2 regions of the Paenibacillus sp. UMB7766-LJ446 genome follow, and region 1 is predicted to be linked to the other one. Evidence: riboswitches for the same ligand, from Rfam matches in the RefSeq annotation. Region 1 holds a riboswitch; the other holds the start of a gene.
The links. A riboswitch is a leader RNA that binds a small molecule or an ion and turns the genes downstream of it on or off. The one in region 1 is predicted to bind FMN.
Positions count from the first base shown of each region.

Region 2: it holds a riboswitch for FMN, as region 1 does, so the genes downstream of both, QP794_RS08200 (DMT family transporter) here and ribD (bifunctional diaminohydroxyphosphoribosylaminopyrimidine deaminase/5-amino-6-(5-phosphoribosylamino)uracil reductase RibD) in region 1, are expected to answer to the same signal.

Region 1 is NZ_JASOYM010000008.1:264,689-269,112, reverse strand. Features, by position in the region: gene QP794_RS20665 (bifunctional 3,4-dihydroxy-2-butanone-4-phosphate synthase/GTP cyclohydrolase II) at 1-506, opposite strand, end outside; gene ribE (riboflavin synthase) at 568-1,236, opposite strand; gene ribD (bifunctional diaminohydroxyphosphoribosylaminopyrimidine deaminase/5-amino-6-(5-phosphoribosylamino)uracil reductase RibD) at 1,277-2,380, opposite strand; FMN riboswitch at 2,738-2,901, opposite strand; gene QP794_RS20650 (peptidylprolyl isomerase) at 3,050-3,481, opposite strand; gene lysA (diaminopimelate decarboxylase) at 3,704-4,424, opposite strand, start outside.
Region 2 is NZ_JASOYM010000002.1:768,198-772,621, reverse strand. Features, by position in the region: gene QP794_RS08205 (amidase) at 1-1,338, opposite strand, end outside; gene QP794_RS08200 (DMT family transporter) at 1,477-2,457, opposite strand; FMN riboswitch at 2,602-2,754, opposite strand; gene QP794_RS08195 (DinB family protein) at 2,837-3,334, opposite strand; gene QP794_RS08190 (CGNR zinc finger domain-containing protein) at 3,471-4,031, shown strand; gene QP794_RS08185 (amidohydrolase family protein) at 4,258-4,424, shown strand, end outside.

The DNA of each region.
Region 1 (4,424 bases):
ATCACTTCACAAATTACACCAGCCGGATAGGAACCACACATAATGGCGAGATCTACAGCCGCTTCAGTATGTCCGGCGCGCCGCAGTACACCGCCATCTTTAGCGATGAGTGGGAACATGTGGCCCGGCTTGCGGAAATCTCCACTTTTCGCTTCGGGATCAATCAGACCTTTCACGGTAATGGAGCGTTCATGAGCCGAGATGCCCGTTGTGGTGTCTTTATGGTCTACAGAGACGGTGAAAGCTGTCCCATGAAAATCTGTATTTTGCTGAACCATGGGTTTCAGGTTGAGTTCGTCAGCACGTTGCTGCGTAATGGGAACACACACCAGACCTCTGCCTTCTGTAATCATGAAATTGATCACTTCAGGTGTAGCCTTTTCGGCCAAAGCGATAAAGTCGCCTTCATTCTCCCGATCTTCATCATCCACCACGATGACGGGTTTTCCCCGCATGAGATCGTAGATAGCTTCCTCTATAGAATTCAGAATGGACTGCTCTGACATAGGTCCCCCTCCAGTTTCCATTTCAATATATTTGTATTTGTATTTGTATTGAACGGATGAATTAAGCAAATCCGTGATTAGCGAGAAAATCCTCACTGATACTTCGCGGCTTACCTGCACCGTTCTCCTGATGTCCCTTACCATAGTGGAGCAGATGATCCACATATTTACCCAGAATATCACACTCGATATTGATGGTATCGCCTGTCTTTTTGACATTTAATACGGTCTCACCAATCGTATGTGGAATAATGGATACTGTGAATGCAGTCTGTGAAGTTTGCACAACCGTTAGACTGATTCCATCCAGGGTTACAGACCCCTTGGGTATTAAATATTTAAACAACTGCGTATCATCAGGTTTGATCTCGAAAACAATCGCATTCTGGTCACGAGTAATGCTGCCAATGACTCCGGTACCATCGACATGGCCCTGAACGATATGCCCGCCAAAACGACCACCTGAGAGCATGGCTCGCTCCAAATTGACTTTGCTGCCGGATTGCAATTGACTGAGATTGGTATGTCGATATGTTTCAGGCATCACATCGGCAGTAAAACCATCACCCTCCAGGGTTGTCGCAGTTAAGCATACCCCGTTTACAGCTACGCTATCACCAATCTTCAAGTCGTTCATGATGGCGGAAGCTCCGATATTCAGGACCATCGCTTCGCCTTTCCGACCAATGCGCCGGATCTGACCGACTTCTTCCACCAAACCGGTAAACATGCTGCCGCCTCCTTTATTTATTTCGTTATAACAAGCTCATTTATTCAGGCCAAACCGGAATTCCGCCAATGCTAATATTATCTCCAACTTGCTCAATTTCCAGCTGATGTAATTGAATCGCCTGGCTCATGCGCTCAACTCCCTCGAAGCGGAAACTGCCTGGCGTATCGTATCCTCCGACAATTTTCGGAGCAATGAACATAAGCAGTCGGTCTACCAATCGCGCTTCCAGCATGGCCCCATTCAATGTGCCCCCGCCTTCAAGCAGAATCGATCCGATCTCACGCTCACCGAGCTTGCTGAGTGCATTTAGTAGATCTACACGTGGTCCAGGACCACAGCGGATAATTTCCACACCGTAGGCTTCCAGTCGCTCAGCCGCTTCAGGACTTGCCTCATCCGTTGTAAGCACCCATGTCGGTACAAGTCCATCCTTGACCATTTTAGAGCCTACAGGCAGACGCAGCTTGGAATCTACTACGATTCGCACCGGGCTGATGCCTTCCACTTGCAATCTTGTCGTGAGCTCCGGATTGTCTGCAATCACGGTTTCTACACCAACCATAATGCCCTGATGTCGATGACGAAGGGCATGCACGATCTCCCGAGCCGACTCGTTGGAGATCCATTTGCTGTCCCCGCTACGAGTTGCAATTTTGCCATCCAGTGTAGAGGCAGTCTTTAAAGTCACAAAGGGGAGACCTGTTGTAATGTATTTAATGAATTTCTCATTCATGCGTCTGCCGCGCTCACGCAGTACACCAACTTCGACTTCAATCCCTTGTTGACGCAGCATGCTGATGCCTCTGCCGGATACTTGCGGATTCGGATCTTCGCAGCATACGACGACACGTTTCACTTTTTCATGAATAAGGCGTTCGCTGCATGGTGGAGTCTTGCCGTAATGACTACAAGGTTCGAGTGTAACGTACACTGTACTGCCTTCTGCATCATTGCCCGCCATGTTCAATGCATGAACCTCTGCATGGCCCGTCCCCCGTTTGAGATGACTTCCGAGGCCCACGATACGTCCTTCTTTTACAACGACACAACCTACTACCGGATTGATTCCGGTCTGTCCTTGTGCCCGTTCTGCCATATCCAGTGCCAACGCCATATAAAATTCATCATTAATCATTTCCAAGTCCGTTCACCCCACGGTTAAAATCTCAGTTATAGACCTCCCTTCCAACAGAGAGGCATGTTCCATATCCAATAAAAAATCCCCGTCGAACAAACCGTTCGATGGGGATGATGAGAGACATGTGTCACCAGCAGTAGTATGGATACAGGCCAACAACACTTCGCCCAAAGCTTCATTTCAGGCAAGTGAAAGCAGACACATACCTTAATGAACTTCAATTACAGGTAAAGAGCTTCTATGATGTGGCATATGTATGAAGATTGCCGGAATTAACCGGATTTCTCCCTGCACAGGAAATGAATTCGTCACAAACTGTACAGCAACACTACTGCGGAATGCGGCCCATTAGGACAGCACCCTCTCCTTCTCCCATCCAGACTATACTGTCGGTTCTGGAATTACACCAGATCAGCCATCTGCCACAGGCAGACGGGTCACGGACTTTGCATCAATGCTGGATAGATATCCTCACATACTGCATCACCGCCGGTAGGGAATTACACCCTGCCCTGAAGGATTCGTTGCGTTATTAATTGGATGTTAGCACTTTAACGCCAAAAAATCAATTGTTTTTTGTTCCTTTTTGTCACATACTAACTTTTAATAAGCTTAAGTGTAAATAAAAACCGCTTCGCTAATTGCGAAACGGTTTGTGTAAGATCTTATGGATTAAGCTTCTACAACTTCAACAGTTTCCATTTTGTCGCGACCTTCGAAAGCGTCTACGAACTCCATACCTTTGGTTACTTTACCAAATACAGTATGTTGTCCATCCAAATGTGGTTGCGGTTGGTAGCAGATGTAGAACTGGCTTCCGCCTGTGTTACGGCCTGCATGTGCCATAGCCAATGTTCCGCGCTCATGTTTGTTCGGGTTGATTTCACAGTTGATTGTGTAACCTGGACCGCCTGCACCGCTACCGTTAGGGCAGCCGCCTTGAGCTACAAAGCCCGGAATAACACGGTGGAATACAAGACCGTTGTAGAAACCGGAGTTAGCCAGTTTCTCAAAGTTTGCCACTGTGTTTGGAGCTTCTTGATCGAACAGATCGATTACAACTTCTCCGCCGTTTGCCATTTTGATTTTCGCTTGTTTCGCCATATGTAAATGACTCCTTTCGTATTGACCATCGTTAATGGTGCCAGAACGCATGACCCTGGGCCAAGCTTTATAGCACTTTTCTTAGTGTACACCGAAATGGGATTGATCGCAAAATAATCAGCAAGATTTTTTCGAAATCCTGGCCTAAAGACGCAAAAGAAGACAAAAAAGGATTGTCCTTTTTTGTCTTCTTCATATAATGCTCCGCTATTTACACTTCAATTAACGGATAACTGGCTGTTTGGCAATGCGCTCAGGTACCAGATCATTCTGAATGATGTCCTGATACGTCTCACGGCGTACGACAACATCCCCTTGACCATCTTTGACAAACACCACTGCCGGACGACGGATCCGGTTATAGTTGCTGGCCATGGAGTAGTTATACGCGCCTGTGCAAGCTACTGCGAGCAAATCTCCGCTTTGCACTTTAGGCAGGTCCAGATCCCAGATCAACATATCGCCGCTCTCACAGCATTTACCTGCAACAGATACGGTCTCCTGGGCAGCTTCATGTGCACGGTTAGCCAATACAGCTTCATATTTGGACTCATACAGTGCTGGACGTGGATTATCGGTCATCCCACCATCCACTGCCACGTATTTACGAACCCCCGGAATATCTTTGCTCGTTCCAACGGTGTAAAGCGTTGTTCCAGCTTCACCCACGATACTGCGGCCTGGTTCAACCCAGATCTCAGGCACAGCATAGCCGATTTGGGCAAAATGATTTTTCACTGCATCCGTGATGGCTTTCACGTACTGTGAAACTTCAAGTGGCGTATCTCCATCGATATAACGGATACCGAAGCCACCGCCCAGGTTAACCACTTTGAAAGCAACGTTAAGGCGCTCATACACATCTGCTGCAAACTCTGCAACGCGCTGAACAGCCATTTGGAAGCCTTCAACCTCAAAAATTTGCGATCCGATGTGTGAATGC
Region 2 (4,424 bases), on a different contig from region 1:
ACCCGTCAAATTTGCGAGCTGTGTGAAAGGGGTGTACGTGAGACTTGGTTCAAACATCTCGTAAATCAACTGCTGCTGCTGGCTCTTGTCCAAATCGCTAATACGCATCAGATACTGAATCTGTTCATCATGAGGCGTCAATTCTCCGATCTTGGGTGCTGGAAAAGCATTGACGGGTGTGACATAAAAATCATACCGTTCAAACAAGGTGGACATTTGGGCTGCGGCAACATCCCACTCCGCCAGACTATGCACGAATTCGGCAGCGGATACTTTTTTGCCGGCTTCAGCCAGAACCCAGGACTCGATCTCCATATCATCCGATGTTAATACTCTGCCCATTGAACGTTCCATGGAAGAAATCATCGCTGCCATTTCGCCGCTGTTCATCATGTAATAGTTCTCCATCAGTTTGACACCATTCACCGGACTCAGTTTTTCTTCAACTTCGTGACCTTGTTCTTCCAGCCAGCGAACCGTCTTATATACCGCTTCTTTGGCTTCATCACTCACAGGTGTACCTACAGGTGAAGCTGTCGTGTAAGCGACTTTCAGTTTGCGTTGATGAGGATAGTTCATATCAGCCAGATAGCTTCCCGGAAAGAGGGGAGCATGAAATGCCGCCTCGGGTTGAATGACTTGCAGTGTATCCAGCAAAGCAGCGCTGTCGCGAACAGAGCGGGATAGGGCAAAATCAATCGATGCACCCTGCCACTGACGACCGACCCCCGGCCCTACGGGTGTACGTCCACGTGTAGGCTTGAGTCCGAACAATCCGCTGAATGAAGCAGGGATTCGGATTGAACCGCCGCCATCACTGGCTCCCGCAAGCGGTACAATACCCGAGGCTACTGCGGCAGCAGCACCTCCACTTGAACCACCTGGCGAGTGATTGGTATTCCATGGATTACGACTTGAGCCGTGAAGACGGGGCTCGGTAATATTTTTCAAACCGAATTCCGGCGTGTTGGTATGACCAATGATAATGAATCCTGCATCACGCAGGCGGGAAACGAAGTTGGAATTCCGTTGTGCACGATGCTCACGGAGAAGACGTGAACCCGAGGTGAGAATTTCACCCTCCATGGATTGGGATATATCTTTTAAGAGCAAGGGCACGCCCGCAAAGGGCTGTTCTCCCGGGCGAACCATCCCCGCTTCCTGACGTGCACGTGTTTCATATGTACGAATAACCGCGTTAAGCTGCGGATTCACTTCTTCCAAGCGGGCATACGCCGCTTCCAGCAATTCGACCGGAGATATCTCACGGGCGCGAACCAATTCAGCCAAACCTATGGCATCGTAGGATGTATACGAAAATGATGAAGATGGAGACATGATGATCGTTCCTCTCTAAATTGACTTGATCTACTATTCCATATGTCATCGTACCACCGGAATAGTGAAAAGACAAAAGGCACCGTACATCTCAATGGATGTGCAGTGCCTTGACTAATTATATTGTAAGAAGTTCAATCAATTCGTACGAATCTTGGGTGCTGCGTCAGCCGGACTCGCTGAGCGTTCCTGTTGTTTGGAGATAGCGAACAAGGCAATCCAGATGAGGATGAATCCAACCAGCTGCTCCCATGTAATTAGCGTACGGAATGCAATCCAGTTTACCAGCACACCAGCCATCGGGAAGCTCAGTTCCGCAAGCGTGGCAACAGAAGCTTTGGTAGAAGAGAGGCCTTTGTAATATAACAGAAGACTCAGTAACCCCGGCAGCAATGCCTGGCCTAGAATATTGAGTGCCACAGCCGCCTGCTCACCTGTACCGGAAGGGAATGTCCAGGCAGCACCTTCGTTCCACGTCATAAAGATCAGCAGTGGCAAGGCGACGACAAAGCGCAGGGAGGTGACCGTTTCATAACGGGTTTGCCCCAGCATAAGCCGCCCCATAACGGTTGAACCGCCCCACAATGCAGCGGCTCCCAGCGATAACAGACTGCCAGCATGAACCCAGTTGTCCCAGTTCCCAAGAGGAAGGGTAAATCCGAACGTAAGCAGGTACGTTCCTGCAAGTGCTATGACAAATAGTCCACCGAAGCGGCGTGGCAATGTTTCTTTTAAGAGTAACTTAGCCAGAACAATCGCAAATAACGGCTGCATCTTTTGCAATAACAAGACGGTATTGGGATCGTTATGTGTAAGCGCAAGAGTAAATAATACCGTAGCGAGTGCCGATCCTCCCCAGGAGATAAAGATTACGGCAATCCAGTGACGTGCGCGCAGGTTTTTCAGATCAGCACGGAACTTCCACAGGACGGGAATCGCCACAAGGCTGACAATAATATGTTCCACCAGCACAATCTGAGTGGAGGTCATCGTTTTGAGCAAAATAATACGAAACAGTGGATCTACACCCCACAGGGCGGCGCCGAGTACGACGAGCCAAAATCCGGTATTGCTTCGTTCCTTACGGTAAACGGTTGATGCAGGTTGGGTCTTTTCCATATTCAGGACTCCTTCGTCAGAACACGGAATCTTCAGTTGGCAAAATCGACAAAAGCCCCCGTTTTGGTATACACCAAATAAACGGGGGCTCAATCATTGACATGTCATACGGAAAGAAGCCTATCCGTAAAGGCATGCCAATGTGTTGATCTTCTCTCATCCGGACTGTACCGTCGGCCTTGGAGTCACACCAAGTCAGTCGCTGAATGACCTAAGTTGAGTCAAACAGCGAGTCGCGGGCTGGTTCCGAAGAACATCACCGCCGGTTGGGAATTGCACCCTACCCCGAAGATCCTATTCAATTATAAGTGTGTTGAACAAGTTGTAACATTAATAAGTTCATCTTATTCCTGTAAGCGCTAGCAGTTCAAGTGTTTTTTTAGAATATGATATTCCAGCTTCCTTGTTGTCTGCGTAGTAATACAATCTGACCTGCATGATAGGCATCGTGAAGTATCCAGCGGGCAAGTTCATGTGACCATTTTTCATTCGTATCCATGTAAGGGGCTTCGAGGTCTGAATCCTCTAATGAAGCGAGCTGATCACGAAGCTGCTCGGCTAATTGTGTTGTATTTTGCATAAGCGTACTCCAGCCAGCGGTGTCGGAAGGGTCTCCGGAGTCTCCGAAGGTAGATTCATTGTTTTCGGCAGGTGTACCGGAGGGAGGTGTGCCCTGAATGCGACTCAACAAACGAAAATTGTAATAATACATATGGTTAACCAACTGCCAGATGCTTAATCCACCGGTTGATGGAACCCAGGCTGCCAGTTCGGCAGTCAGTCCATCGAGCGCCTTGGATAAAGGCACAATCCAATTACATTGGTCCCAGGTGTCATCTTTCTGAATGAGCAATAGTTCTGTTGCTGAGGTAGTCATTGATTTTTTCCTCCCTAAGATGAATTCATGGTAACTAGCTAAAGCGCTTAAAAGTGGTTACAATTAATATAACCCAAACTTGAATGAATGTAACTATCTTTTTAATTTTAAATGGTTACATTTTAGCGGAGGTACTATGGATAGACTATGGACTGATTTTGTGAACAGTGATTATCATGACTGGCGTGGCGGAGATCGTTCGGAGGACAGGCTTGGCAAAATCGAATGGCAGGAAGCATTCATTAAACAATGGCAACTGAACGCGCCTATACCTGCTTCTTCCGAAGAAGAGAGGGCTTTGAGAAGCTTCAGAGGCGAATTGCAGGCTCTTGCAACTCGTTTAGCTGCCGGAAACCCATTATCGGACAAGGATCGGGAATGGCTTAACGCCATGATGGGAGAAGGTCAGGTTACCAGAAGGCTGTACTCTGGAGACGAGGGACTAAAACTTTTGCTGGTTCCCGTAAAATTTCATTGGCAGCAGGTTATGGCGGAGGTCGCAGCTGATTTTGCCGTCACAGTGGTTGAAGGGGATGCAGGAAGGATTCGGATCTGTGATAATTCGGACTGCCGATGGTTTTTTTATGATGATACGCGTAGTCGGACCCAGAGATATTGTGATGACAAGATGTGCGGTAACCTGATGAAAGTTAGAAGATTTCGGGCAAAACGGAAGGTGGATCAGCAGAAAGAGTAAGGCGTATGTACAGAGTGTGTCATTTGCTGAACTTTGCGGAAGACAGGGAATTATTCGAAGGGAGTTCTTTAAATTCAAAATTGCATGTTTCCATTTACTGCTATATAATATATATGTACTTAAAATAATTTAGTGGATTATTCAGTTAGTCATTCAGTCAGTCAGAGATCAACATCCGGGATTCAAGCGTATATCCAACAAAAAACAATGATTGGAGATGTGTCTTGTGGGGACAAGTTATCTACTGAAAAACGGTTGTGTATTGTCTATGGATTCGTCGGTAGGTCAGTATAAAAGGGCAGATGTTCTAATTGAGGATTCTCTTATTACTGCCATCCAGCCCGATCTGAGTTGTATGGAAGCGGAAGTGATAGATGCATCGGAGATGATCAT